One region of the Devosia sp. UYZn731 genome, then DNA from elsewhere that is predicted to be linked to it. Evidence: predicted binding sites of a transcription regulator. Region 1 holds the regulator's gene; the other holds the start of a gene.

Region 1 (14,577 bases):
GCAAGCGCATCGTCGATATGGTCCGTGAAGATCTGAAGCCCTCGGACATCCTGACCAAAGATAATTTCATCAACACCATCGTGGTCAATTCGGCCATCGGCGGTTCGACCAATGCGCCGATCCACATCCAGGCCATCGCCAAGCATATCGGCGTGGAACTGGAACTGCAGGATTTCCAGACCTATGGCCACAAGGTGCCGCTCCTGGTCAATCTGCAGCCGGCCGGCGAGTATCTGGGCGAGGACTTCTACCATGCCGGCGGCGTGCCGGCGGTGGTCAACGAGCTGATGAGCCAGGGGCTGATCCGCGAGAACGCGCCGACCGTCAACGGTAAGTCGATTGGCGAGAACTGCCGCAACACGGTTATCCAGGACGATAAGGTCATCCGCCACTTCGACAACCCACTCAAGACCGAGGCCGGCTTCCTCTTGCTGCGCGGCAATCTGTTCGACAACGCGATCATGAAGACCAGCGTGATCTCGACCGAGTTCCGCGACCGTTACCTGACCAATCCCGAACATCCCGGCATGTTCGAGGGCAAGGCCGTAGTGTTCGATGGTCCTGAGGATTATCACCACCGCATCGACGATCCCTCGCTCGAGATCGACGAGCATACCCTGCTGTTCATGCGCGGCGCTGGCCCAATCGGCTATCCGGGAGCGGCGGAAGTCGTCAACATGCGGCCGCCCAACTACCTGATCAAGAAGGGCATTACCGCCCTGGCCTGTATCGGTGACGGCCGCCAGTCCGGCACTTCGGGGTCGCCCTCGATTCTCAATGCGTCCCCCGAAGCGGCCGCTGGCGGCAATCTCGCCATCCTGCGCACCGGCGACCGGGTACGGATCGACCTCAATAAGGGCTCTGCCAATATCCTGATCGCCGACGAGGAAATCGCCAAGCGTCGCGCCGATCTAGAGTCGATGGGCGGCTATAAGTATCCCAAGCACCAGACACCATGGCAGGAAATCCAGCGCGGCATCGTCGGCCAGCTCGGCGACGGCGCCATCCTCAAGCCCGCCGAAAAGTACCAGCGCATCGCCCAGACCGAAGGCATTCCGCGCGACAACCACTAGGCTAAATCATCAAACGCAGAAGGCCCGCCAGATGATGGCGGGCCTTCTATACGCTCAGTCGCACTGGCTGCCGACAATCAGCACTTAGGGTTCCAAATACCGCCTCTCAAGCGGGCAGGGCGCTCAAATGCTCGTGGATAATCTTCCAACCTTCGGGGCGTCGAACGAAGACGCTGGTCCCCCGCCCCGAACCCTCACGGCATTCACCGGACCCCGTTGCCTGCCAATGAAAGCGGTAGAGGCAAGCGGCGGCATAATCGCCCTGAGCGATCCAGCGCACGTCTTCCAGCCAGTAGATTTCGCCGGTCAGATTGCGCCACGTGCCCTCAAAGGCAGAACGAATGGCGGACAGCCCGGCATGCGAACCATCGCCGAACCAAAACACCGCCTCCGGCGCGATCAGCGGAGCGACGTCGTCAAAGCTGTGATTGTTGATAAGCTCGGCATAGCGCGACAGCGTCTTCGCCGCCTCCACGCCGTTGCTGACTATGGCGTCCCGTACCAGTTTCAGGGCACGTACGAAGTCGGGGTGCCACTCCCGCTCTGGCGTTGCATCCAGAGTACACCAGAAAAATTCAAATCGATGCCCACCATCGTCTAATGTGTCAAACGCCCAGTGCTCCGGCAGATCCGCCGTCTCCACCAGCACAAAGTGCCAGAGCTGCCCCAGCGCAATGGCCGAACTGGAGCAGAGCACCACACCAGTCACATCCTCGACAATCCCTGCTTCCTCCGCCAGCTCGCGCAAAGCACCAGCAATAACAGACTCGCCCGCCTCTCGTGTCCCCTTGACCAGTTGAACACCGGCCAGGGGGTGCCTGAACACCAGGATCTCCCTTGCGTCCCCTACGCCTCGGAAAATGACCGGACAAACTTTCTCGACCAAGTTCTTCGCCATCAAACCCCACGCATGAGCTTTTACTCCTTGGCCGCAGTCTCCAGCGTTACCCAGCGGCCGGTGACGTCGCATTGCAGCAGCATGCTGTCATTGTTGCGAATGCCGACGATAGCGCCCGCGGACGACAACTTGCCTTCGAGCAGGCAACCCGCTACGGGCGTATCGGCCTTCGCTTCCGCCCAGCCGGTTCCGGCATTGCAGACTGCGGTGCCATTGCCCGCATTGATGCCCACACCTGCCGAAAACGTCACATTTCCCACCCAGCAGCGGGTCTCCTTGACGCTCGCTTCTTGAGCGAACGTCGCGCCGTTGCCGAGCGACAACAGGCCAAGCGCCAAAAGCAGGGTGAGCCGCATCAGTATTTCCTCAGCAACCCGACCAGGCGGCCCTGGACCTTGACGCGATCAGGTCCGAAAATGCGCGTTTCATAGGCCGGGTTGGCGGCTTCCAGCGCGATGGTATTGCCCTTGCGGCGCAGGCGCTTGAGGGTGGCTTCCTCGTCATCAACAAGAGCCACGATGATTTCGCCGGTTCCCGCTGAGTCCTGCTTGCGGATCAGGACGGTATCGCCATCGAAAATGCCGGCCTCGATCATCGAATCGCCGCGCACTTCGAGTGCGTAATGTTCGCCTGCGCCCAACATTTCGGGCGGTACAGAGATGGTGTGGGTGTGGCTTTCGATCGCCGAGATCGGCGTACCGGCCGCGATACGGCCCATAACCGGAACCGAAATGGGACGCGCGTAATCTTCAACCGAACCGCGCATCGGGGGGGACGCCACCTTGCCCAGATTGCCCTCGATCACGCTCGGCTCGAAGCGCGACTTGCGCCCGCCGAGGGACGGGTTCATCGAATCGGGCAGCTTGACCACTTCGAGTGCGCGCGCCCGATTGGGCAGGCGGCGAATGAAACCGCGCTCCTCCAACGCTGTGATCAACCGGTGAATGCCCGACTTGGATGCCAGATCGAGCGCATCCTTCATCTCGTCGAACGATGGCGGAATACCGCTCTCCTTCATCCGCTCATGGATGAACATCAGCAGCTCGTGTTGTTTGCGCGTTAGCATTGGGCCCCTCGGTCGGGAATCGGAACAAAGACTGAACGATGATACGTGTTCCAGTTATGTTCTGCAATATCCCAATGCATTGCCGGCGTAATTTCCGCCTTTGCAAGCAAACGGCGCTTCGTCGCGCGACCTATGCGGTTTTATTTCAGCCTAGAACGCGTCGATACTGATGGCCTCGACCACAGTACCGGCCGGCCGACCCGGATCATGTTCTGGTTGCACGATGAGCATGTCCGCCCGCGCCAGCGACGAGGTATGGCCGCTGTCGACCTCCGAGATCGGCATCAATGCCGTCCCACTGGGCCCATGCACGACGCGCGCGCGCATGAAATGGCGGCGCGCGGTATTGGGCGGGGTCGGGACGGCCAGCGGCAGATGCCAGAGCTGACCAGCGGATTCGGCGTGGCCCTGCCACAGCCGGAGTGCCGGCTTGATAAAAATTGTGGCGGTAACCAGCGCCGAGACGGGGTTCCCCGGCAGGCCGAAGATCAGCGTCTTACCGCGCGTGCCGAACATCAGCGGCTTGCCCGGCCGCATGTTGATGCGCCAGAAATCCAGCGTCACGCCGAGCGACAGGAGGATTTCCTGCACAATATCGTGGTCGCCGACACTGGCGCCGCCGGTGGTGACGACGATGTCAGGCTCGCTGGCGAAGATGGCTTCCAGCGTCGCCGTCAGCGCCGCCCGGTCATCGCCGACAATACCGTGGTCGGTGACGGTTTCGGAGTAGGGCGCCAGCAGGGGACTTAGGCCGTAGCTGTTGGACGAAACGATCTGGTCTGGGCCCAGCGGCGTGCCGGGCACGACCAGTTCATCGCCCGTCGCTAGAAGGGCAATTTTCGGTCGGCGGTTGACCGCGAGGGCAGGGACATTCGCTGCTGCCGCGACGGCCAGTTGCAGTGCAGCGAGGCGCGTGCCGGCGGCGACCAGAACCTGGCCAGTGGCAAAGTCATTGCCGATTGGACGAATGCTGCGGCCGGGTTTGGGCTGCTCGGCGAACTGCACTGTGTGGCCGGTTACCGTCGCCTCTTCCTGCATGATGACCGCATCGGCGCCGGCAGGGACGGGCGCGCCGGTGAAGATGCGCACGCATTGGCCTTCGCCAACGGGGCCGGCAAAGCCCGCGCCGGCTTGCGACATGCCGATGATGGCCAGGCTCCGCCCCGGCACGGCGTCCTGCGCCCGCACCGCATAGCCATCCATGGCGCTAGCGTTGAACGGGGGCTGGCTGTGGTTGGCGACGATCGGCGCGGCCAAGACCCGGCCGGCGGCATCGTGTAGGGGGACTGTTTCGGCCTGCGCCTCGGGCACGCGCTTCAGAATCGCGGCAATCGCGTCTTCGACGGGCAGCAGGCTCATGGCGTGCGCACGAAATCGCCGGATTTGCCGCCCGATTTTTCCAGCACGCAGATATCGGTGACAACCATGGCCCGGTCGATGGCCTTGGCCATGTCGTAGAGCGTCAGCGCCGCGGTGGAGGCGGCGACCAGCGCTTCCATCTCTACGCCGGTTTGCGCTGTGGTTTCTGCGGTGGCGTGCACGACGATCACCGTCGCGCTCTCAGCCTCAATGTCGACGCTGACCTTGGTCAGCGGAATCGGATGGCAGAGGGGGATCAGATCCGAGGTCCTTTTGGCGGCCATGATGCCGGCAATACGGGCCACAGCGAGCGCATCGCCCTTCTTGAGGGAGCCGCCCATAATCGCCGCTACCGTGGCAGGTTCGGCGATGATTCGAGCCTGGGCCACCGCCCGGCGCCGGGTGGCCGCCTTGTCGCCGATATCGACGATGTGGGCTTCGCCTTTGGCGTTGAGATGCGTGAGGCCGCCTTGTGCCATGCCTATGCGCTCACGGTGCCCATGAGCAGGGCGCGCGTGGCGGCCACCACATCGTCCTGGCGCATCAGGCTTTCGCCGACGAGGAAGGTGCCGATGCCGCTGGCTTCGTCCAGCTTGCGCACATCGTCGTGGCTGAGAATGCCGCTTTCGCTGACCAGCACCTTGCCGGGCGGCACGCCGGCGGCCAGGTCGATCGAGGTCTCCAGACGGGTTTCGAAGGTGCGCAGGTTGCGATTGTTGATACCGATGAATTCGGCGTCCAGCGCCAGCGCCCGGTCCAGCTCGAGCTGGTCGTGCACTTCGACCAGCGCGTCCATGCCCCATTCCTCTGCGGCGTCGAGCAGGTAGCGCGCCACATCGTCGCCGACAGCGGCCAGGATGACGAGGATGCAATCAGCGCCCCAAGCGCGCGCCTCGGCCACCTGATAGGTTTCAAACAGGAAATCCTTGCGCAGCACGGGCAGGGTAGTGGCCGCGCGCGCTTCGATCAGGTAGCTCGGCGAGCCTTGGAAGGAGGGACGGTCGGTTAGCACGGACAGGCACGTCGCGCCGCCGGTTTGGTAGGCGCGGGCAATCTCGGCGGGGTTGAAGTCCTGCCGGATCAGGCCCTTGGAGGGGCTGGCCTTTTTTACCTCGGCGATCAGTGCGTATTGCTTGGCGGCGCGCTTGGCCTTGATGGCCCTAAGGAACCCACGAGGCGCTGGCTGGTCATGCGCCATGGCCACGACTTCCGCCCAGGGCCGCATCGCCTTGGCGGCAGCGATTTCTTCGCGTTTGTACGATTCGATCTGCTTGAGAATATCAGCCATGGTCTCGCCCGTTGGACACTGCGACGAGCCGCGCTAGCGTCTCCTTCGCCTTGCCGCTGTCGATGATGTCGGCCGCCAGTTCGGCGCCGCTTTTGAGGTCTTGCACGCGGTCGGCGACGATCAGCGCGGCCGCAGAATTGAGCAGCACGATATCGCGATAGGCGCCCGGCCTGCGGTCGAACAATTCATGCACCGCCGCGGCATTGTATTCGGGATCGCCGCCCAGCAGGTCCTTGGGATCGCTGCGCTTTAGGCCGGCATCCTCAGGTGTCACTTCAAAGCTGCGCAAATCACCATTGGCTATCTGGGCAACGAAACTGGGACCGGTGACGGTGATTTCGTCGAGGCCATCGCTGCCGTGGAAAACCCAGGCCTTGATGGCGCGGTTGGCGAGGAGGGCGGCTGCCACCGGCTCCACCCATTCCTGCGCATAGACGCCCAGCACATAGCGGCGCACGCCGGCAGGGTTGGATTGCGGGCCCAGCAGATTGAACATGGTCCGCACGCCCATTTCGGCGCGGGCTAGGCCGACATGGCGCATGGCCGGATGGTGCGAGGGCGCGAACATGAAACCGATCCCGGCTTCATTGATGCAGCGTGAAATCTCGGCGGGGGTCAAATCCAGCTTGATCCCCAGGGCTTCGAGCACCTGCGATGCTCCGGACTTCGATGACAAAGCCCGGTTGCCGTGCTTGGCCACCGGCACGCCCGCCGCGGCCACGACAAAAGCGCTGGCGGTGGAGATGTTGAGCGTGCCACCGCCGTCGCCGCCGGTGCCGACGATGTCGATGGCGTGTTCGGGGGCTTCGACCGTCACCATCTTCTCGCGCAGGATCGAGACGGCTGCGGCGATTTCGCCGACGGTCTCGCCTTTGACGCGCATGCCCATGAGGAACGCGCCGATCTGGCTGGGCGTGGCATTGCCCTCCATGATCGTGGTCATCACGCCGCGCATTTCCTCTCCGGTGAGGTCGCGGTTGGCGGCGATCTTGTTGAGAGCTGCCTTGATGTCCATCACGCAGCCTTCTTCTGGTTGAAGTCGCGGGCCAGGTTCAGGAAATTCTGCAGTAGCGCATGGCCGTTTTCGCTGGCGATGCTCTCTGGATGGAACTGCACGCCGTGGACGGGGAGGGTTTTGTGCTGCATGCCCATGATGAGGCCGTCATCGGTGGTGGCGGTGATTTCAAGCGTGTCGGGCAGGGTCTCGGGCTTGACGATCAGCGAGTGGTAGCGCGTCGCCTCGAAGTCGTTGTTGAGGCCGCGGAACAGGCCCTTGCCGCTGTGGTGGATCTTGGATGTCTTGCCATGCACCAGGTGCGGCGCGCGGATGACGTCGCCTCCCAAGGCTTGGCCGATTGCCTGATGGCCAAGGCAGACGCCCAAAATCGGCATTTCGCCCTTGAAGCGTTCGATAAGCGATAGGCAAATGCCGGCTTCGTTGGGCGTGCAGGGGCCGGGTGACAGCACGATCGCCTCGGGCGCCATTGCGCCGATTTCATCAAGCGTAATCTTGTCGTTGCGCATGACGGTGACGTCGGCGCCGAGTTCGCCCAGGAAGTGGACGAGGTTGTAGGTAAAGCTGTCGTAATTATCGATGACGAGCGTGCGGGTCATATCTCTGGTTCCAGCGCGGCTATTGGGATCAGTTCAGGTTCAGAACCAGTTCCGCCATCGATGTTGAAACATGAAATGCGCCATCATTGCCCGATCCTGGCTTCGCCGGCATAGCGTAACGCTTCCTCGGCGGCGCTGAAAAGGGCGCGCGCCTTGTTTTCGCATTCCATCTGCTCAAGCTCGGGCTGGCTATCGGCGACGATGCCGGCGCCGGCCTGCACGAACAGCTTGCCGTCCTTGAGCAGGGCGGTGCGCAGCACGATGCAGGTATCCATGGTGCCGTCGGCGCCGAAATAGCCGACGCAGCCGCCATAGATGCCGCGGCGCGAGGATTCCAGCTCGTCGATGATTTCCATCGCGCGCACTTTCGGCGCACCGGAGACCGTGCCAGCCGGGAAACCGGCGGCCAGCGCGTCGACGAAGTCATATTTGGGATCGAGCACGCCCACGACATTGGAGACGATGTGCATGACGTGAGAATAGTATTCGAGGAAGAACTTGTCGGTGACCCTGACCGTGCCGGTCTTGGCGACGCGACCGACGTCGTTGCGGCCCAGGTCGAGCAGCATCAGGTGTTCGGCCAGCTCCTTGGGATCGGCCAGCAATTCGGCCGCCAGTTCCTGGTCGCGTGTCGGCGTGGCACCGCGCTTTCGGGTGCCGGCGATGGGGCGAATTGTGACTTCGCCATCCTGCACCTTGACCAGGATTTCGGGGCTCGATCCGGCGACCGAAAAATCGCCGAAGTCGAGGAAATACATATAGGGCGACGGATTGGTGCGGCGTAGGGCGCGGTAGAGAGCGGTCGGGGGCAGGGTGAATTCGGCCTCGAAGCGCTGGCTCAGCACTACCTGGAAGACATCCCCAGCGGTGATGTAGTCCTTGGCCTTGGCCACCATGGCGAAATATTCGTCTTTCGAGGTATTGCTAGTGACCTCGATCTTTTCCAGATCAGGGAGGGCAGGGGTCGTGGGCAGCGCTTGGCCCAGGCGCTGGATGGCGTCGTCGATATGCGACTGCGCCGATTCATAGGCCTGCCGCGCGGTCACGCCGTCACGCACGTAGACTGGCGCGGTAAGATAGAGTTCGTCCTTGAGCGTATCGAAAATCGCCAGCATGGCCGGGCGCATCAGGATGGCCTCGGGCATGTCCAGATGGTCCAGATTGCTGTTGGGCAACGTCTCCATATAGCGGACCATCTCGTAGCCCAGAAAGCCGTAGATGCCCGCGGACTGCGGCGGCAGGCCCTCGGGCACTTCGATCTTGGAGCTGGCGACCAGATCGCGCAGGGCATCCAGCGGCGCCTCGGCCAGACGCTCGAAGCGGTCCACGTCAATATGGGCCGCGCGATTGATGGAGGCCGCGCCATGCTCGACCTTGAGGATGATGTCGGGCGCGAGGCCGACGATCGAGTACCGGCCGCGAATGGCACCGTCCTGCACGGATTCGAGCAGGAAGGTGTTCTTGCGGCCGGCCGCGAGCTTCATATAGGTGCCGATCGGCGTTTCGAGATCGGCGACGACGCGACGCCAGACGATCTGGGATTGACCAGCATCGTATTGCATCGCGAAACGCCCAAAGACCTCGTCGCCCATAGTCATTATCCGATTGTAGAAGTTGCCGTTATTGCTGGCCGCCGAGTTGCAGCGTCTGCGTCAAGGCCTGCTGGTTGATCCGGAGCCCGGCTTCGTCGCGCACCGCGGTAACGAAATCGCCGTAAAGGCCGATACGGGCTTCGTTCTCCAGCGAAGCGTTCTGCTGGGTTGCCAGTGGACCATCAGCCGGGGTCACGGCGCTCACCTGGAACACGATGTGATCGCCTTCCGTGTTCACCGCCGAGCCGTGATGATCCGGACCGCCGGCAAACGCCGCTGCCGCCACCGGGCCGTCGATGGACGTGTTGGCTTCACCAAACCGGGTAAAGGGCAGGCTGGCCTGCGGCACCAGGCTCAGCGCCGAGGCCACGTCGATCAGGTCTTCACCGCCATCGAGCCGCTTGACGATACTGTCGGTCTCGGCCTCGATCGCTGCATTGACTTTCTCGGTGGTCCAGGCGGTAGCAACCGCATCGCGCACTTCGTCCAGGGTCTGGTCGCGCGCCGGATCGACCTTTTCCAGGTCGAACCACACGTTGCTATTGCCGTTGAGCGTGATCGACGGCGTCAGCTTGCCCTCGGTGGCCTTGAAAATCGCCTGCACGGCCTTGGGACGGTCGGCTTCGGCCAGCGATGGGATCACGGCCAGTTCGGCGCCGCCCTGGGTCACCGCCGCATTATACAGCGGCAGCCCGAACCGCTTGGCGATTTCGTCGAGCGGCTTGAACGCCGCGCGCAGCTCTTCGACCTGGTCCAGCACGTCGGCATATTCAGTCTTGGCCTGCGCCAGCGCCAGGCCGTGCGCGATCTCGTCATGGGCTTCGGCCAGGGTCTTGGTGTGGCCCGCCTCGATTGCCGAAACATGGATCGCGCGCTTGCCGGTGACGCCGTCGATGACCGCATAGCCATCCTGGGCCAGGCCGAACGCGGCTGTGGCGAGGTTGGCATCGGTGATGTCCCGCTGGGCCAGCGTGCCGATATCGGTCGCGGTCAGGCTGTTTTCGGTAACCAACGCGTCGAATGTCTTGCCGGCTGCCGCGCCGCCTTCGAACGCCGCGATCTGCTCGGGGGTGGCTAGCGGCACCTGCTGAATTGTGCGGCGCTCCAGCGTCGTCATATTCGCCTTGGTGCGCTCATATTCGGCCTCGACAGCGGCTTCATCGATGGTCTTGGTGGCGGCCAGGGTGTCCGGCGACAACGCCATCAGCCGCACCGTGCGGGTTTCGACGGTGCGGAAATCGGTCTGGTGCGCGGCCAGATAGGTTGCCAGATCGGTATCGGTTGGCGCAGCCGGCGTCTCGATGGTGTTTTCACCAACTACGATGTAGTCGACCGTGCGCTTGTCGGCGGCATAGCTGTTGACCAGGGTCGATGCGGCGGCCGGCAGCTTGACGTCGCTGAACAGCGACAGAATCAACTGCTCGCGGCGTGCCGACTCGCTCTGGGTCTTGAAATATTCGGCTTCGGTTATGCCGCTCTGACGCAGCACGTTCTGGAACTGGCTGGGATCGAAATTGCCCAGGGTGCCGGCGAAATTGGTATCCTTGCGCAGCATCTGGCTCAGCTTGCTGTCCGACACGCCGAGACCGAAATTATCGGCCAACTGGTCGAGCGCAGCGTCTTGCGCCAGGTTTTGCAGCACCATGGAGGGAATGCCCAGGCTCATGGCCTCCTCGGGCGAGGGGACCGAGCCAATCTGCTGGGACACCTGTTGCATCTGGATCTGATAGGCCCGCAGGAAATCGCGCGAGGTGATATCGACATTGCCCACCTTGGCCACGTTATTCGTGCCAAGATCGGTGATCACATTATTGATGCCGAATCCAGCCAGACCTGCCAGCAGGCAGACCCCCATCGCCTTGCCGGGCCAGGATTTTGCAAACAGACGCAAACTATCGAGCATGTCAGACGTTCCAGTACGCGAGGGATGGTGCATTCGCCCCATGAGGCGGACGCACCGGATTTGAACCGCAGGCTTTACCGCCCTTATGGCGGGATACTAGTAAAGCGTTCCGCGGAAAAAGGGAGACCCTTTTATATCCCGGAAACGCATGGACAATCGGGGTTAGGGCAAAGCCCCTCCCGGTGCAAGAGGCAGGAGTAGCAAGAGTGACAACCACAATCACGCCGCTGATCGCGGGCAACTGGAAAATGAACGGTTCGCGGGCCTCGCTCGAAGAACTGCAGCAGCTTGCCGGATTGCTGACCACTGGCGAGGCCCCCAAGGCCATGGTGGTCATCTGCCCGCCGGCCACGATCCTGCACGCTGTCGCCTCCCAGGGTTCCACCAGCGGCATTCTGGCCGGTGGGCAGGACTGCCATGCCAGCGCCTCGGGCGCTTATACTGGCGATATTTCGGCCGGCATGCTGGCTGATGCCGGCGCGCAGTTCGTTATCGTCGGCCACTCCGAACGCCGCGCCGCCCATGGCGAAACCGACCAGATCGTTCGCGCCAAGGCGGAAGCGGCCATCGGCGCCGGCCTCAAGCCGATCATCTGCGTCGGCGAGACCGGAGCCGAACGCGATAGCGGCAAAGCCGAAGCCGTGGTCGCCGCACTACTGGCCGGCTCGGTGCCCGACGCCGCGGAATTGCACGAAGTCATCGTGGCCTATGAGCCGGTCTGGGCCATCGGCACGGGGCGCACGCCAACCAATGACGAGATTGCCCAGATGCATAATCGCATCCGTGCCATCCTGGTCGAGCGTTTTGGCGACAAGGGCGCTTCGACCCGGATTCTCTATGGCGGCTCGATGAAACCGCAGAACGCCCGCGAAATTTTGAACATTGAAAACGTCAATGGTGGGCTGGTCGGCGGCGCCAGCCTCTTGGCAAGAGACTTCTACACCATTATCTCCGCCGTATAGCCGCGTCACGCGGGGATCGCCTGTGCCGAATTTCGGCGCAGGCGTATGGCATTTGTTTGCTCCCAAGTGTATGACGCCCCATCTTTTGACGGACCGAGACTGAAACACGCATGGCAAACGTCCTGATTGTGGCCTATCTGCTGATCGTTCTGGCGCTGATTGCAGTCATCCTGCTGCAGCGCTCGGAGGGCGGCGCCCTTGGTATTGGCGGTGGCGGTGGCGGCTTCATGACCGCACGCGGTTCAGCCAACCTGTTGACGCGCACCACGGCAATCCTGGCCACTTTGTTCTTCCTGACGGCAATCGGCCTGACAGTGATCAGCGAATTCGATCGCGGCAGTTCGAGCATTCTGCAGGGCGCGACCACGGGTGGAGAAGAGGGCGCGGCGCCGACCAGCGTGCTCGACGCACTCAATGCACTGCAGGGCGATTCGGATCTTCCGGTTCCCGCCGCCGACGGCACAGTGACGCCGCCAGCCGACGCAACCGGACCCGCGGCGACCACTCCTGCACCGGCGGCAACGACGCCGGCCCCAGCAGCGACCCCGGCTCCCGCCAGCGACCTTCCGGTTCCGGTTACGCCAGCTCCCGAGCCCGCCACGCCCGCACCGGCGGCGGCGCCAGAACCAACACCGGTCGCTCCGGCGACCAACTAAGCGCCGCAAGGCAAACCAAAGAGGGGGATGGAAACATCCCCTTCTTCTTTTTGTGTAGAGCGGTTTTCCCGCCCTGCGAATCGTTCCTGAATCTAGGTAAGGTGAGCGCCCATGGCTCGGTACGTTTTCATCACCGGAGGCGTGGTCTCCTCATTGGGTAAAGGTCTTGCATCGGCGGCGCTCGGCGCGGTCCTGCAAGCGCGCGGCTACAAGGTACGGCTGCGCAAGCTTGACCCGTATCTCAACGTCGATCCGGGCACCATGTCGCCCACCCAGCACGGCGAGGTCTTCGTCACCGACGATGGCGCCGAGACCGATCTGGATCTGGGGCACTACGAGCGCTTCACCGGCCGCTCCGCCAACAAGCGCGACAACATCACCACCGGCCGCATCTATTCCGACATCATCGCCAAGGAACGCCGTGGCGACTATCTGGGCGCCACCGTTCAGGTTATTCCCCACGTCACCGACGCCATCAAGAATTTCGTGCTCGAGGGCAATGACGAGTTCGATTTCGTCCTCGTCGAAGTGGGCGGCACCGTCGGCGATATCGAGGGCCTGCCATTCTTCGAGGCCATCCGCCAACTCGGCAATGACCTACCGCGCGGCCAAGCCATCTACGTCCACTTGACGCTGATGCCCTATATTTCCAGCGCCGGCGAGCTCAAGACCAAGCCGACCCAGCACTCCGTCCGCGAATTGCGCTCGATCGGCATTTCGCCCGATATCCTGCTGGTCCGCTGCGACCGCCCGATTCCAGAGGGCGAAAAGAAAAAGCTCAGCCTGTTCTGCAATGTTCGCGAAAGCGCCGTGATCCAGGGCCTCGACGTCGCCTCGATCTATGACGTGCCGTTGGCCTATCACAAGGAAGGCCTCGACACCGAAGTGCTCGCCGCATTCGGCATTACCGATGCGCCGACCCCGGACCTGACGGCCTGGACCGAGGTTTCCCATCGCCTCCACAATCCCGAGGGCGAGGTCAATATTGCCATCGTGGGCAAATATACCGGTCTCAAGGACGCCTATAAGTCGCTCAGCGAGGCGCTGGCCCATGGCGGCATCGCCAACCGGGTCAAGGTCAACCTGCAATGGATCGACAGCGAGGTGTTCGAGCGCGACGAACCCGCGCCTTACCTCGAACACGTGCACGGCATCCTGGTGCCTGGCGGCTTTGGTGAGCGCGGTTCGGCCGGCAAGATCGAAGCTGCGCGTTTCGCCCGCATCAAGGACGTGCCGTATTTCGGCATCTGCTTTGGCATGCAGATGGCCTGCATCGAGGCTGCCCGCAATATGGCCGGCGTCAAGAATGCATCGTCCACCGAATTCGGCCCCACCAAGGAGCCGGTCGTCGGCATGATGACCGAATGGCTCAAGGGCAATGATACCGAGACCCGCAAGGACGGCACCGACCTGGGTGGCACCATGCGCCTCGGCGCCTATCCGGCCCAGCTCACGCGCGGTTCCCGCGTCGCCGACATCTATGGCACCACCCACATCTCCGAGCGCCATCGCCACCGCTATGAGGTGAACATGGACTACCGCAAAGTGCTGGAAAAGAACGGCCTGCTGTTCTCCGGCGTCTCCCCGGATGGCAAACTGCCCGAGATCGTCGAGCGCACCGACCACCCGTGGTTCATTGGCGTGCAGTTCCACCCGGAACTGAAATCCAAGCCGTTCGAGCCGCACCCGCTGTTCGCCAGCTTCATCGCCGCCGCGATCGAGCAGAGCCGGCTGGTTTGACCGTACTCGTTACGGAGCGGCTGGTCTTGCGCCGGCCGCGCCTGGACGATCTCGACGCCATGTTCGCCATCATGTCGAATGCCGGCGGCATGCGCTACTGGTCGACGCTGCCGCACAGCAACATTGACGTGACGCGCACCTGGCTGGACCAAATGGTCGCCAGAACGAAAGCGGGCGGCGAGGACTTTATCATCGAGCATGATGGGGTTGCCATCGGTACCGTTGGAGCAGGGCGTCTACCCAGCTTTGGCTTTATCATCCATCCCGACTTCTGGCGGCGGGGATTTGCCAGCGAAGCATCGCGGGCATTTTTGGACTATGTCTTCGCCAGGAGCGATGTCTCGCTGCTGCGCGCTGAAGTTGATCCGCGCAACATCGCGTCGCTGACAGTGCTCGGCAGGCTTGGCTTTGTCGAAACCGGGCGCG
Region 2 (14,577 bases), on a different contig from region 1:
GCTCCAAGGTCTTTTCCAAGCTGGCGCGCGAAATCACCGTCGCTGCCAAGCTGGGCATGCCCGACCCGGCGTTCAATTCCCGCCTGCGCCTGGCGGTCAACAATGCCCGTGCCCTGTCGATGCCGCGTGACAATATCGAACGCGCCATCAAGAAGGCCATCGGCAATGACGGCGATAACTACGAAGAAATCCGCTACGAGGGCTATGGGCCGGGCGGCGTCGCCATCATCGTCGAAACGCTGACCGACAACCGCAACCGCACCGCGTCCAACGTGCGCTCAACCTTCTCCAAGAATGGTGGCGCCATGGGCGAAACCAATTCGGTCGGCTTCATGTTCGACAAGATCGGGGAGATCGAATACCCGATCAAGGCCGGCTCGGCCGACAAGATCATGGAAGCCGCCATCGAGGCTGGTGCCGATGACGTCGAGAGCGATGAGGACGGCCACTGGATCTACACCTCCTTCGAGGCGATGATCGAAGTGTCGGCGGCGCTCGAAAAGGTGCTGGGGGAAGCCGAATCGATCAAGGCAATCTGGAAGCCGCAGACCAATACGCCGATCGATGCGGAAAAGGGTGCCGTCCTGATGAAGCTGATCAACCTGCTTGAAGAAGATGACGACGTGCAGAACGTCTATTCCAACTTCGAGATGAGCGACGAGGACATGGCCAAGCTCGAAGCCTGATCGCCGTTCTCGGCCGCCTTTGCGAGCCTCTGAAAAGTCCGTATCATCCTGGCGTCAAACAGGAGGGCGGACATGCTCAAGCTTGGAATGACGATTGGCCTGCTGCTGGTTGGGACGACGACGGCTTTTGCGCAGGGTGATGTGGCGGCCGGCGAAGCGCTGTTCGGGCAGCGCTGCCAAGTGTGTCACCTTATCGGCGAGGGCGCGACCAACAAGCTGGGGCCGCAGCTCAACGGCATCGTGGGCGCACCGGTCGCCCGCCTGCCGGGCTATTCCTATTCGCCCACGTTGATCAGGGCCAATGAGGCGGGCAGGATCTGGACGGTGACGGATTTGCGTCGCTACATGTTCCTGCCCAAAAAGCAGTTCCCCGGCACCAGCATGACTTTTGGTGGACAACGCGATCCGGTGCAGTTGAGCGATCTGGTGGCGTATCTGCAGTCCTTCGCCGCCGATGGGACGCGGATCGCGCCTTAGCTGGCCTTGCTGAGCGCGATATCGGGATAGTCGGTGGCGTGCACGATGGTGACGCGGTTGCGGCCGGCTTCCTTGGCGTTGTAGAGGCGCTGATCGGCGATCCGGAACAGATCCGAGAAGCTGGCGCCGCCCTCAAAGACCGCCCCCCCAATGCTCACCGACAGCTGCCGCGCCCGGCCATCGGGTGAAAATATCGCCAGATTGACCGAGCGCCTTATGCGTTCGGCGCTGATCTCGGCGCCATGGTGGTCGACGCCAGGCAGGTAGACGCCGAATTCCTCCCCGCCCATGCGCCCCACCAGTTCGCCGGCCTGCAAGGTCGAGCGGATGGCGCGGGCGATGATGGTCAGGGCCTCGTCGCCGGCATCGTGGCCGAACAGGTCGTTGATGGCCTTGAAATTGTCGGCGTCGATCATCAGCAGGGTGCCGCTGGGCGGCGGATCGGTGCGACCGAGCAGCGTCGTGACCTTGGCGGTGAAGGCGCCCCGGTTGAGGCAGGACGTCAGGCTATCGGTGCGGGCGACCAGTCCCAGGCGCAGATTGCTCATGGCGAGCCCCCGCAGCCGCATGCTCATATAGAAGAACAATGGCACGCCCAGCAGCACCGGCAGGACCGTCGCGCTCAGGATCGAGCGCCACTGGGCCCGCGCGCCGAGGTCGTCGAACATCACGGTATTGAAGGCGACCGAGACCAGTACGCAGCCCAGGGTTCCGAACAGGGTCCACCGGGCGACGCTCGACCAGCCATGCAAGCCTTTGCGGGATCTGGAAGGGGCCATGGAAAATCTCTCTGCATAAGCAATGATCCAATGTCCGGGCGCTGAGGAGAGCGCCCGGATCAAAAATGGTATGGTGTTCGTCGGTTCAGGCCGCTTGCCGTTTCCAAACGGGCGCTGCAATCAGGCGGCCTGCATCAGGTCGACGCAATCACGGCGGTGGCTCTTGGCCTGGTAGAGGCGCTGATCGGCAAGGCGGTAAAGGTCGTTGAAATCGGCACGTCGGGCAAAAGTGGCGCCGCCGATGCTGACCGACAGGGGCCAGGGCGTGCCATGCGGCGAAAACTGCGCGGTGGCGACCGCATGGCGAATGCGTTCGGCCACCTGGTCGGCGGTTTGCGGATCGGCGCCAGTGAGGTAGACGCCGAACTCTTCGCCACCCATGCGCCCCACCAGATCGGCGACGCCCACGCTGTCGCGGATCGCGTTGGCCATCAGCTTGAGCGCAATATCGCCCTGTTGATGGCCGAACCGGTCATTGACCTGCTTGAAAGCGTCGGCATCGATGATCAGCAGGGCCCCGCCATCGCGGGTCGAGGCGACCGCGCGCCGCGTCAGATCGGCCAGCACCCGCGTCGTGAAGGCGCCGCGGTTGAGGCAGGCGGTCAGCCAGTCGGTGCTAGCGAGCAGTTCGAGCTGCCGGTTGGCGTGGCGCAATTGTTCGTGCCGCAGCGTCAGGTAAAACAGCATCGGCCCGCCCAGAACCAGCGGCATGAGCACGGCGACCATCAGGCCCGGCACGTTGAGGCCGGCGGAAAACACTTCCATGAAAATATTGGTCAGTATGATCGAAACCGCGATGGAGGCGGCCAGGGTTAATCCGGCGTTCCGCCAGATGCGGTTCCAGGCCCGCGGCGGCAGTGTGGCGCTTGCGCTCATCGGTTTACTTTCATGCATTCCCGTGCCGAACACTATGGACGGGTCTTGAAGAAGGTATTGGCAAGACGGCTGCAATTTTATCGATCACCGGTTTTCCACCGCGCCTGTTGCCGTTTTGTTCACTTTGGGGTTGGTAGAGTGATCGCGCCTCTTTAAAGGTGGGTCATGAGCAAAGCTGTGCGAATCATCGGTATCGATCCCGGCCTGCGCCGATGCGGCTGGGGCGTCATCGAATCGGAAGGTAACAGGCTCGTGTTCGTGGCCTGCGGGACGCTGACCCCACCGACGGACGGCGCACTGGCCGACCGGCTTGCCGTGCTGTTCGCGGGCGTCAACGAGCTGCTTGACCGGTTCGCTCCCGACGAGGCGGCGGTCGAGGAAACCTTCGTCAATGCGGGGCCGCGCTCGGCGCTGATCCTGGGGCAGGCGCGGGGCGTGGTGTTGATGACGCCGGCGGCGCGCGGCGTGCCGGTGGCCGAATATGCGGCGAACCTGGTCAAGAAATCCGTGGTCGGCACCGGCCACGCGCAAAAGGGACAGGTCGGGCTGATGGTCAAGACCTTGATGCCGGCGGCCGATTTCAAGGGTGAGGACGCGGCGGATGCGCTGGCGATCGCCATTTGCCACGCCCATCACCGGGTGGCGGCGCAACGCTTGAAGGCAATCGCATGATCGGCAAGCTCAAGGGCATGGTCGACAGTTTCGCCGATGACAGCGTGCTGATCGATTGCGGCGGGGTCTGCTATGAAACCTTCTGCTCGTCGCGCACGCTGCAGGCCCTGCCGCGTGTCGGCGAGGCTGCGGTGGTGTTCATTGAAACCATCGTGCGCGAGGACATGATCCGGCTCTACGGATTTTCCAGCGAGGCGGAAAAAGCCTGGTTCAACCTGCTGATGACCGTGCAGGGGGTAGGCGCGCGCGTGGCGCTGGCGATCCTTTCGGCGCTGTCGCCCTCGGAAATCTCCAGTGCCATTGCCTTGCAGGACAAGGCGATGATGGGCCGCGCCAGCGGCGTCGGGCCCAAGCTGGCCATCCGGCTGGTGACCGAACTCAAGGGCAAGGTGCCCTCCACGGGCGTGATCGATGCTGGTGTACTCGGCCTGCAATCCGCATTGGGCGAAGGCCTGGCATCGAGTGCCATCACCGACGCCGTCTCCGCCCTCACCAATCTCGGCTACTCCAGCGCCCAGGCCTCGGCGGCCTTGGCGCGGATTGTGGCGCGCGAGGGCGATGATACGCCAACCGAGAAGTTGATCCGGTTAGGGCTGCGGGAGTTGAGTAGCTAGCGATGGTAAAAGAGTATTTTTTGGCGGTACTCTATCGAATTTTGCTGTGTTGGGTCTGCTTGGCAGCTTTGGCGCTCTTTATATCCATCGTAGACGTTATCGCCCTCAATCTGGCGTTCAGTGGCACGATCAATATCGATGCTTCTATTGTTATTTATTCTTCTTATTTTCTAGCAATGTTATTAGCGGCGATAATTATTCCTATAATCTGGGCAATAGTGGATGCGGTATGCTGTGTATTATGCGGAACCGATCGCGTCGGTCCGCGATATGTGGTTGCGTTTTTACTCGGGTTGATGGGCGGGGTCACGATGTACCTCGGCCTCACCGAGCAATATCCGGCGCTGTTTCTCACGTCGTGGCTTTACGTGCCCGTTATGGGGTATTTGTGGGAATGGTACGCTGATGGGCTGGTTGGCACCGAGCGATTTTCGGCAGGCGGGGGCGTTACCTACGTGGCGTATGGGATTGCGTATTTAGTTTGCGTAAGCGGTGCTTTTGCGCCTGTTCTGGCCACGTACGTTGATAGGCGAAGGATCAAATCTTCACTATGAACAGGATGCTCTTTTTATGACAAACATAGTCGAACACCTTAAGACGCTAAACCTTCCAAAGGTACAGCCGCCGACAATTCCTGCGCTTGTTGTGGAAGCAGCGGGGCGTCTCGGGCTGACGTTGACGCTGACCTGTCCGTCGGTCCCAGAGCAATACGAGGTTCGTAGGCTCGGCGCTCCCTCCGGTTATATCAGGGCTCGCCATGGTGGAATGTCGGTGAACTATCCCGATGCCGGTGGCGAAGACCTCTACAATGGGTCGGTTGACGGCTTCGGCGGGTTCACTAATCACGAGCGGGAAGCAAAGTTGCTTTTTGCCTTGGCGCTAATTGCTGCGCGGATGCTCCAGGAATGAGCCTGACCTCCCCCGCTGCCGGTCGCGATGATCTGCTGGATGTGTCCCTGCGCCCGACAGGGTTTTCCGAGTTCGTCGGGCAGGCGGCGGCGCGGGCTAATCTGGAAGTGTTCATCGAGGCGGCCAAACGGCGCGGGACGGCGTTGGACCATGTGCTGTTCGTTGGGCCGCCGGGCCTGGGCAAGACCACCTTGGCGCAGATCATTTCGCGCGAATTGGGCGTGGGGTTTCGGGCGACTTCGGGCCCGGTGATCGCCAAGGCGGGGGATTTGGCGGCGCTGCTGACCAATCTGGAAGACCGCGATGTGCTGTTTATCGACGAAATACACCGGCTCAGTCCGGCGATCGAGGAAATTCTCTATCCGGCAATGGAGGACTATCAGCTCGACCTGATCATCGGCGAGGGCCCGGCCGCGCGCTCGGTGCGGATCGATCTGGCAAAATTCACCCTGGTGGGGGCAACGACTCGCGCCGGGCTGCTGACCACGCCGCTCCGGGATCGCTTCGGCATTCCGGTGCGGCTCAATTTCTATACGCCCGAAGAACTAGTGCTGATCGTGCAGCGCGGGGCGCGGCTGTTGGGCATGCCGATGGCGCCCGATGGGGCGATGGAGATCGCGCGGCGTTCGCGCGGTACGCCGCGAATTGCGGGGCGGTTGCTGCGGCGGGTGACGGATTTTGCGTTGGTTGACGGTTCGGGTGAGATCACCCGCGCCATCGCCGACAAGGCGCTGTTGCGGTTGGATGTGGATGCGCGGGGGCTCGACCAGCTCGACCGGCGCTATCTGGCCACCATTGCCGAGTTCTACAATGGCGGCCCGGTAGGCATCGAAACCATCGCGGCGGCGCTGAGCGAGCCGCGTGATGCGATCGAGGAAATCGTCGAGCCGTATCTGCTGCAACAGGGTTTCATCCAGCGCACCTCGCGCGGTCGCATGCTGACGGGGGCGGCGTTCCAGCATCTGGGCATGGGCGTGCCGCCAGGTTTTGTGGGCATCCAGGCCAGCCTGTTCGAGGAGCCAGAGGCGGAATGAGCCGGCATATGATCAGTTTCCCCATCGATGGGCAGCGGTTCAACTATCGCGTCGCCGCGGTGATCATCATCGATGGTCACGTGCTGATCTGCGACGAGGACGATGATGGCTATGCCATGCTGCCGGGCGGGCGGGTTGAGTTGGGCGAGCCAAGCGCCCTGTCGCTCAAGCGCGAGATCGCCGAGGAAACGGGGCTGATCGGAGAAGTCGGTCCCTTGCTGATGACCTCGGAGAGTTTCTACCGGCGTGAAGGCGAGGATTTCCACGAACTGGGATTTTTTTATTCCGCCAAGCTGCCAGATATGGCGCGGCCCGACGGCACGAGCCCCTGGCTGATCACGCATGACGAAGGCCACGAGCACAGGTTCCACTGGATCGCACTCGATGGACCGGGGCTTGAGCCGATGAACCTGTTGCCGCGCTGGCTGCCCGAGGCGCTGCGCGACCTGGGTCAGGGCCTGCGCCATGTTCTGCACGACGAGCGCCAGGGGTGACTGAGCCCGATCGCACCATGCTGGCCTTCAGCCTGCGGCCGGACCGCCGGTTCCAGATGCGCGCCGTGGCGATCATCCGGCGCGACGGTTATTTGCTGATCCATCGCGGCACGCATGAGACGTTCTGGTCGCTGCCTGGCGGTCGCCTCGAATTCGGCGAGACCGCTGCCGAAACGCTGGAACGCGAGATTGTGGAGGAACTCGGCTGTACCTCAAAGATCAGCGCGCTGCGTTATCTCGTCGAGAACTTCTTCACCTATAACGGCGAGGCCTGTCACGAGATCGGTTGGTATTACGAAGCCGAACTGAGTAGCGCTTTCCCGTTCGTTACCGACGATATCTGCCATCGTGCCACGGACGGGGCGTTCTGCCTCGAATTCCGTTGGGTGAAGTGCGATGTCGAGAGCTTCGGCGTCTATCCGCTTCTGCCGCCCATGCTCCCGAGCCAGCTTCTGGATCCCAGCCCCGGCTTCCGGCATATCGTGGAGCGGCAATCGTGACCCATCGCTTCCCGGTCCGCATCTATTATGAAGACACCGATTTTTCGGGCAATGTCTATCACGCCGCCTATCTCAAGTTTTTCGAGCGTGGGCGCACGGAATTTCTGCGCGATCTGGGCATCCATCATTTCGAACTGGCCAAGGACGGCATCGCCTTCGCGGTCCGCTCGATGGCGATCGATTTCGATGGCGCGGCCCATATCGATGATCTGTTGAGCGTTATCACGCGCGTCGAAGCCATGACGGGTGCGCGGCTGACGCTGATGCAGAGCATCGAGCGCGACGGGGTGATCCTCACGCGGGCCAAGGTGGTGGTCGTTGCCATCAAGACCACTGGCGGGGTGGCGCGGCTGCCCAGGGCGCTGCTGGACCGGCTTGCGGCAGACGGCCGAACCACTGCATCGTGACCAGACGTTGACCGTTGGTCAGGATCGCAAATGAACATTCTCTACGTCATGGCCGCGACGGCCGAATATGGCCCCTATTTGAGTGACCGGATCAAGCCGCTGCTCTGCGGCGTCGGGCCGGTGGAAGCGGCGGTTGCGGTGACGCATGCCCTGGCTGTCGCCGAGGCCGCCGGTAACCTGCCCGACCTCGTGGTGTCCCTGGGATCGGCCGGATCGCGCAGGCTTGAACAAGGCGAGATCTTCCAGGCGACGACCGTGAGCTATCGCGACATGGATGCGTCGCCGATCGGTTTTGCCAAAGGCGAGACGCCGTTTCTCGACCTGCCCATAATCCTGCCCGTTGGGCCGCTTGTACCCGGCCTGCGGCAAGCCAGCCTCTCCACCGGCGCCGATATTGTATCGGGGGCGGCCTACGAGGCTATCGACGCCGACATGGTGGATATGGAAACTTTTGCCGTGTTGCGGGCCTGCCAGCGCTTCGTCGTGCCGCTGGTGGCGGTCCGCGGGATTTCGGATGGGGCGAGCGACCTCAGCCATATTGGCGACTGGACGGCCTATCTGCATGTCATTGATGAGCGGCTGGCGGGGGTGGTGGATACGATAGAAGCGTGGGCCGCCGCAGGTGGGCTGGCGGCCTAGCTTTCGCGGGAGCAAGTGCCGGAAGATGCGGGCTGGCGGCGGGGCAGAAGCAAAAAGGGGCCGCGTGCGACCCCTGATTGGCTACATGGCGCCAGCGGGCATCACCTGGCCACGGATTTCTCCATCGGGGAACTTGGCGGTGTGGACGTTGAAATACCACATGCCGGCCTGCAATTGCTTGGCCTGCTCATCGGTCAGCGTCGCCGTGCCCTTGATCGGACTGGCCAGCGAGCCCTGAATGGGAACCGACGGTTTGGCCGTCGCCCCGACTTCGGCCGGGCCATGGAAGTGGGCAGCGGTGGCGTCCCCGGTCAGCCCCTCATAGGTGGCAGTCCAGGCAAATGCCTTGCTGTCGGTGTCGAATGTCGCTTCGACCATGCCGGTGCCGGCAGAGTCGGTGGGCGGCACTTCGGACGGGCCGTTCAGTTCGGCCGTCATGTTGATGACTTCGGCATAGGCCGGGGCGGCGGCAAAGAGCGTGCCGGCGGCCAGCAGCGCGGCCATGGATGCGATACGGATGGTCATGAAATCCTCCTCGTTGCGCGCAATCTGTGTTGCACGATACCGAACGGAGCGGCCGAGGCGCGGTTCCGTCACGAATTGATGCGTTCCGGGCCCCAGCTGTGTTCCGCTTGCATGGCGCACATGCCGGCGCTCACGTTGCCGTCAGGGGACAGGCTTTGTTAACCAATCCTTGACCATAATTGCGGCAAAGGGACTGTCCTATGGTGCCGGGCTCCGCAAAGGCCGGGAAGCCATGGCATTTCTCTTAAATTTGACAAATTCCGACCCCATGGGCTGTGCCTGAAGGTCGGGCTCTGTAAGCCGGCCGAAAGGATCACTCCATGGACGCAGCGACAGCGGTGGGAGCGGCAGCTCCGCACATCGATTTTTCGATCTGGGGGCTATTTTGGGCCGCCGACTGGATCGTCAAACTGGTGATGCTGGGCCTGCTTGGCGCATCGATCTGGTGCTGGGCCATCATCATCGACAAATCCCTCTATTATCGCCGCGCCGCCGGCGAGATGAACCGCTTCGAGCGCGTGTTCTGGTCGGGGCAGTCGCTGGAAGAGCTCTATCAGCAGCAATCCGAGAAGGCGACCGGCGGGCTGGGCGCGGTCTTCGTGGCCGCGATGAAGGAATGGAAGCGCAGCCACGAGCAGAATGCGTCCTCGTTCGTAGGCATGCAGCAGCGCCTCGACAAGGTGCTGGACGTGGCGATTGCCCGCGAAAGCGAGACGCTGGAAAAACGCCTGGGCTTTCTGGCCACCGTGGGTTCGGCTGGCCCGTTCATCGGGCTGTTCGGCACGGTGTGGGGCATCATGAATGCCTTTACGGCTATTGCGGCATCGTCCTCCACCAATCTGGCGGTGGTTGCTGCGCCGATTGCCGAGGCGCTGTTCGCCACGGCCATCGGTCTCGTTGCAGCCATTCCGGCGGTTATCGCCTATAACAAATTGTCGTCCGATGCCGGCAAGATGATCGGGCGGCTCGAAGGCTTTGCCGACGAGTTCTCGACCATCCTCAGCCGCCAACTCGAAGCCCGGGGCAAGTAGCCATGGGAATGGGTGGAGCAGGCGGTGGTGGCGGAGGCGGACGGCGCGGGAGCCGGCGCAGCCGTCGCAAAGGCAGCGGCGGGGTGATGAGCGAGATCAACGTGACGCCGCTGGTCGACGTCATGCTGGTGTTGCTGATCGTGTTCATGGTGGCGGCGCCGATGATGACGGCCGGCGTGCCGATCGACCTGCCCAAGTCCGCGGCAGCCGAGCTCAACAGCCAGACGCAGCCGGTCACGGTAGCGGTGACGCCCGAAGGCGCGATTTTCGTCGGGGAAGATCCGGTGTCGGAGGCTGACCTGATCGCCACGGTCACGGCCAAGGCGACCAATGGTACCGAGGACCGGATATTCCTGCGCGGTGATACCTCGGCCAACTACGGTTCGGTGATGAAGGTCATGGGCCTGTTGTCGGCCGCCGGGTTCACCAAGATTGGCCTGATCACCGAGAAAGCCCCAGGGACGCCATAGATGCGCACCGGGATCGTCGTATCGGCTGTAGCTCACATCGTCCTGTTGACCATTGGCCTGGTCAATCTGGGGCAGGCGGAGCCGTTGGAGCCGGTGACGGAATCCATCGCGGTCGACCTCGTGCCGATTTCGGACTTTTCCAATATTCGCGTCGGTTCGCTGGATAGCCAGGTGGTCGATACCCCGACCCCTTCGGCGGTCGAAACCAACAAGCCGGCCGAGCTGGCGCAACCCACGGGCAATACCGAGCAGAACCAGGAACAGCCCAAGCCGGCCGATATTCCGACCCCGGCCCCGGTGGTCAATACCGCGCCGACGCCGGCTACACGGCCAGAGCCGACGCCTGAACCAACCCCCGAGCCGGACCCGGTGCCCGAACCCGCGCCAGAGCCTGAGCCGGTTCCAGAGCCCGCACCGGTGCCTGAGCCTGCTCCCGTTCCTGAACCGGCCCCAGTCCCGGAGCCAGCTCCCGAGCCTGCTCCGGCTCCCGAACCCGCACCGGTTCCCGAACCAACTCCGGCGCCAGTTCCAGAGCCTACCCCGACGCCGGAGCCGACCCCAGAGCCGACGCCAGTGCCCGATCCGACGCCGCCCAAGCCGGCGGCGCCGGCCCCGCAGGCGCGCCCGGCCAATCTGGCGCAGAAGCGGGCCGAATTCGCCGCCAAGCAGGCGGCAGCGGCCCAGGCCGTCGCCGACGCCAAGAAGGAAGAAGAGCGCAAGAAGAAAGAGGCCGCCGCCAAGGAGGCAGCGCGTGTCGCTACCGCCGAACAGGCCAAGCGCGAACAGGCCGCGACCGCGACGCTGGACGCTTCGCTGGCCGATGACATTTCGGCCATCATCAACAAGGATACTTCAACCGGCGCGACGACCGGGCAGGGCGGCTCGCCCACCCTGGGCGATGCGAGCGGTACATCGGCGACCCTGAGCCAATCGGAAATCGCGGGCCTGCAGGCCAAGATCAAGCAGTTCTGGAATTTGCTGCCGAGCGAGACCGAAAGCGGGCTGACCGTCACCCTGCGGGTGAACCTTAACCAGGACGGCAGCGTTGCGGGTACACCGCAGGTGATCGCTGCCGATCCGTCGCCCACCGGGGCGTCGATGGGGCGGGCGGCGCAGCGGGCGGTGTTGCAGGCGGCGCCCTTCAGTTTGTCGGCCGATTCCTATAACGAGTGGCGCGAGATCGAAATCACGCTGCGTCCCTGATTTTGACACACGATCTGGACAGAAGTCCGGGTCGTTGAGATGGAGAAGACGATTATGACCCTTCTGACCCGGCGCAATGCGCTCAAGCTTGGCCTCGCGGGCGGGGTGGCGCTGGCTGCCAGCCCATCGGCAATGGCGGCGCTGCAGATCGTGGTGGAGGGCGCCAATTTCCAGCCGCTGCCGATCGCCATTCCCAATTTCGCTTCGGCAGACCCCAGCTTTGGCGCCGAGATCGCCGATATCGTGCGCAACAACCTGCGCCGGTCGGGCCTGTTCCTGCCGCTCGATCCGGCCTCGCTGCCGGTGCAGGTCGGGGATGTCAACAATACGCCCGATTTCAACACCTGGCGCACCGCCAATGTGGATGCGCTGGTGATGGGCGCGGTCGAGCGTGGCGGACAGATTTCATCGTCGGTGCGCGTCTGGGATACCCAGCAGGCCGCCCAGGTGGTGGGCAAGAGCTACAATACCGATCCCAATTCCAGCCGCCGCGTCGCCCACATCATCTCGGACGCGATCTATGAGTCGCTGGCCGGTGGCACCGGCTATTTCGATACCCGCGTGGTCTATGTCGCCGAAAGCGGCCCCAAGGCCAATCGCGTCAAGCGGCTGGCCATCATGGACCAGGATGGCGCCAACAATCAGTTCCTGACCGAGGGCAATACGCTGGCGCTGACGCCGCGCTTTTCACCCAATAACGACCTCGTCACCTATATGAATTTCGAGGACGGCAATCCGCAGGTCTATATCCTGCAACTCTCGACCGGCAAGCAGCAGCGCCTGGGCTCGTTCGGGGCGATGACGTTTGCGCCGCGCTTTTCGCCCGATGGCGGACGCATCGCCTTCTCGGTGGAGAATGCCGGAGCGACCAATATCTATTCGGTGGCCGTGGGCGGCGGGCAGCCCACCCAACTCACGAGCGGGCAAGCGATCGATACCGGCCCATCTTATTCGCCCAATGGCAGCAACATCATTTTCGAGAGCGATCGTGGCGGCTCGCCGCAGATTTACATGATGGGTGCGGGCGGTGGCAATGCGCAGCGCATCAGCTATGGCCAGGGCAGTTATTCGACGCCGGTCTATTCGCCCAAGGGCGATCTGATCGCCTTTACCCGCCAGTCGGGCGGGCAGTTCAATATCGGCATCATGGCGCCCGACGGGTCGGGCGAGCGCATGCTCTATACCAGCTTCCACGCCGAGGGCCCGACCTGGGCGCCGAACGGGCGCGTCATCATGTTCTTCCAGGACCCGGGCGGCAATGACGGCCCCAAGCTGATGAGCGTCGATATCTGGGGCCGCAATGTGCAGACCATCCCCACCGACAGCTATGCGTCGGACCCGGCCTGGTCGCCGCTACGCGCGTAAGCGGTATTAGTGTTCGCCCTCCCTTGGTGGGAGGGCAGGTTACTCACCCATGGCGTGGGCGCGCTCGATGGCTTCCTGTTCCTTGCTTTTGGCGGGCCCGGCCTGCTTTTTGGCCCCGCGTAGCAACAGGATCAGCGGGATGGACGCGCCGCTGAGCACGGCCATCAGCCAGAAATCGTCGAGATAGGCCAGGATCGCCGATTGCTGCTGCACCAGCCCATCGATCATGGCGGTGAATTGCGTGTTGCCGCCGAGCAATTGCGGGAACTGGTCGCGCACGGCGGGGGAGGTCGCGGTGATGCGCCCCGCCAGTTCGGCGTGGTTGACCTGGAGCATATTGGCCAGCACGGCCGTCACCAGCGAAATGCCGATGCCCTGGCCCATATTGCGGACCAGGCTGAACATCGCCGTGGCATCGGCGCGGAAGGCCGGCGCGATGGTGGCGAAGGCCATGGTGGAGAGAGGCACGAAGATGAAGCCCATGCCAAAACCCTGGATCGCGCCGGTGATGACGATGGGGCTGGCATCCATCTGCAGGTTGAAGCCGGTCATGGCATAGAGCGAATAGGTCATCAGCACGGCGCCGAACACCATCATGATGCGCGCATCGACCTTGCCGCTGAGCCGGCCGACAATGACCATGGACAGCATGGTGGCAACGCCGCGTGGGGCCATCAGGATGCCGGTGAAAATCACCGGATAGCCCATCAGGTTTTGCAGCAGCGGCGGCAGCAGCGCCAGGCCAGAGAACAGCGTGATGCCCACCATCAGCATGAACAGCGTCGCCAGCGTGAAGTTGAAATCCTTGAAGATGCGCAGGTCGACAAAGGGCGATTCCGCCGTGACCGAATGCACCACGAACACCCAGATGCCCGAGATTACGAGGCCAAGCTCGATCCAGGTTTCAGGCGAGGAGAACCAGTCATTGCCCGAGCCGCGGTCGAGCATCAGTTGTAGCGCGCCGACGCCGAGGGCCAGCATGAAGAAGCCGAAGAAGTCGAAGCGGCGGATCTTGATTTCGGTCGTGGGCATGTAGAGCGTCAACATGATCACACACAGCACGCCCACCGGCACGTTGACCAAGAACACCCAGCGCCAATCGAAGCTTTCGGTCAGGTAGCCGCCCAGTGTTGGGCCGACGATCGGCGCCACCATGATGCCCATGCCGTAGATCGCCATGGCCTGCCCGATCCGCTCGCGCGGGTTGATGTTGAGCAGGACCGTCTGTGCCAAAGGCGCGATCATGGCGCCGCACAGCCCTTGCAGCACGCGGAAAATCACCATTTCGGGCAGGCTGGTAGAAATGCCGCACAGCGCTGAGGCCACGGTGAAGCCGATCACGGCAAACAGGAACAACCGGCGTTGACCAAGCCGGTCGCCCATCCAGCCGGTCAGCGGCGTCGCGATCGCCGCGGCCACGATATAGGAGGTCAGCACCCAGTTGATTTCGTCCTGGGCCGCGCCGAGTGACGCCGCCATGTGGGGCAGGGCCACATTGGCAATGGTGGTATCGAGCACCTGCATGATGGTGCCGAGCATGAGCGCGACAGTCAGCAGGCCCTTGTGCTTGACCACCACTGCGGGGGCTGAATAGGCGGGAGTCTGGGCCATGGCACACCTGACAGGCGGCAGGCCAGGCTCGCTTTGCGCCGGGACACTTGAAGGCCGCCCGGCCAGCGAGCGGTCGTCGCTCTCTAGCAATTAGTAAGCGTGCTTATAATGTTTGTGCGTATGATGAGTCAAGCGGCTGGAAGGCACCCGGCTTCACGATGAGGCCGGGTGCGGCAGTCGTTCAGCTATGCTTGATGGGGTTGGACTTGCGCCATTCCTCGTATTCGGCGCGGGCGTCATCGTGGAGGGGATAATACATTTGCAAGGGCGCGCCCTGCATCAGTT

What was found. The regulator LexA, encoded in region 1, represses DNA repair genes until DNA is damaged. The targets are predictions, from matches to a motif close to TGTTCNNNNTGTGTTCNG.
Region 2: the regulator LexA is predicted to act here: its motif matches at 2,924-2,941, upstream of ruvC (crossover junction endodeoxyribonuclease RuvC).

What each region holds. Positions count from the first base shown of each region.
Region 1 is NZ_JBEPOL010000002.1:173,761-188,337, forward strand. It holds gene ABIB57_RS05265 (IlvD/Edd family dehydratase) at 1-1,073, shown strand, start outside; gene ABIB57_RS05270 (nuclear transport factor 2 family protein) at 1,180-1,971, opposite strand; gene ABIB57_RS05275 (hypothetical protein) at 1,992-2,327, opposite strand; gene lexA (transcriptional repressor LexA) at 2,327-3,037, opposite strand; gene ABIB57_RS05285 (molybdopterin molybdotransferase MoeA) at 3,188-4,396, opposite strand; gene moaC (cyclic pyranopterin monophosphate synthase MoaC) at 4,393-4,875, opposite strand; gene trpC (indole-3-glycerol phosphate synthase TrpC) at 4,878-5,684, opposite strand; gene trpD (anthranilate phosphoribosyltransferase) at 5,677-6,702, opposite strand; gene ABIB57_RS05305 (anthranilate synthase component II) at 6,699-7,298, opposite strand; gene trpE (anthranilate synthase component I) at 7,382-8,890, opposite strand; gene ABIB57_RS05315 (peptidylprolyl isomerase) at 8,919-10,793, opposite strand; gene tpiA (triose-phosphate isomerase) at 11,000-11,755, shown strand; gene secG (preprotein translocase subunit SecG) at 11,866-12,411, shown strand; gene pyrG (CTP synthase) at 12,523-14,151, shown strand; gene ABIB57_RS05335 (GNAT family N-acetyltransferase) at 14,178-14,577, shown strand, end outside.
Region 2 is NZ_JBEPOL010000008.1:224,131-238,707, forward strand. It holds gene ABIB57_RS20240 (YebC/PmpR family DNA-binding transcriptional regulator) at 1-686, shown strand, start outside; gene ABIB57_RS20245 (c-type cytochrome) at 759-1,163, shown strand; gene ABIB57_RS20250 (GGDEF domain-containing protein) at 1,160-1,942, opposite strand; gene ABIB57_RS20255 (GGDEF domain-containing protein) at 2,063-2,818, opposite strand; gene ruvC (crossover junction endodeoxyribonuclease RuvC) at 2,984-3,490, shown strand; gene ruvA (Holliday junction branch migration protein RuvA) at 3,487-4,104, shown strand; gene ABIB57_RS20270 (hypothetical protein) at 4,107-4,658, shown strand; gene ABIB57_RS20275 (hypothetical protein) at 4,675-5,013, shown strand; gene ruvB (Holliday junction branch migration DNA helicase RuvB) at 5,010-6,047, shown strand; gene ABIB57_RS20285 (NUDIX hydrolase) at 6,056-6,541, shown strand; gene ABIB57_RS20290 (NUDIX hydrolase) at 6,538-7,041, shown strand; gene ABIB57_RS20295 (YbgC/FadM family acyl-CoA thioesterase) at 7,038-7,448, shown strand; gene ABIB57_RS20300 (5'-methylthioadenosine/S-adenosylhomocysteine nucleosidase) at 7,479-8,087, shown strand; gene ABIB57_RS20305 (CHRD domain-containing protein) at 8,169-8,612, opposite strand; gene tolQ (protein TolQ) at 8,933-9,643, shown strand; gene tolR (protein TolR) at 9,646-10,113, shown strand; gene tolA (cell envelope integrity protein TolA) at 10,114-11,316, shown strand; gene tolB (Tol-Pal system beta propeller repeat protein TolB) at 11,371-12,681, shown strand; gene ABIB57_RS20330 (DHA2 family efflux MFS transporter permease subunit) at 12,721-14,292, opposite strand; gene ABIB57_RS20335 (ribonuclease activity regulator RraA) at 14,474-14,577, opposite strand, start outside.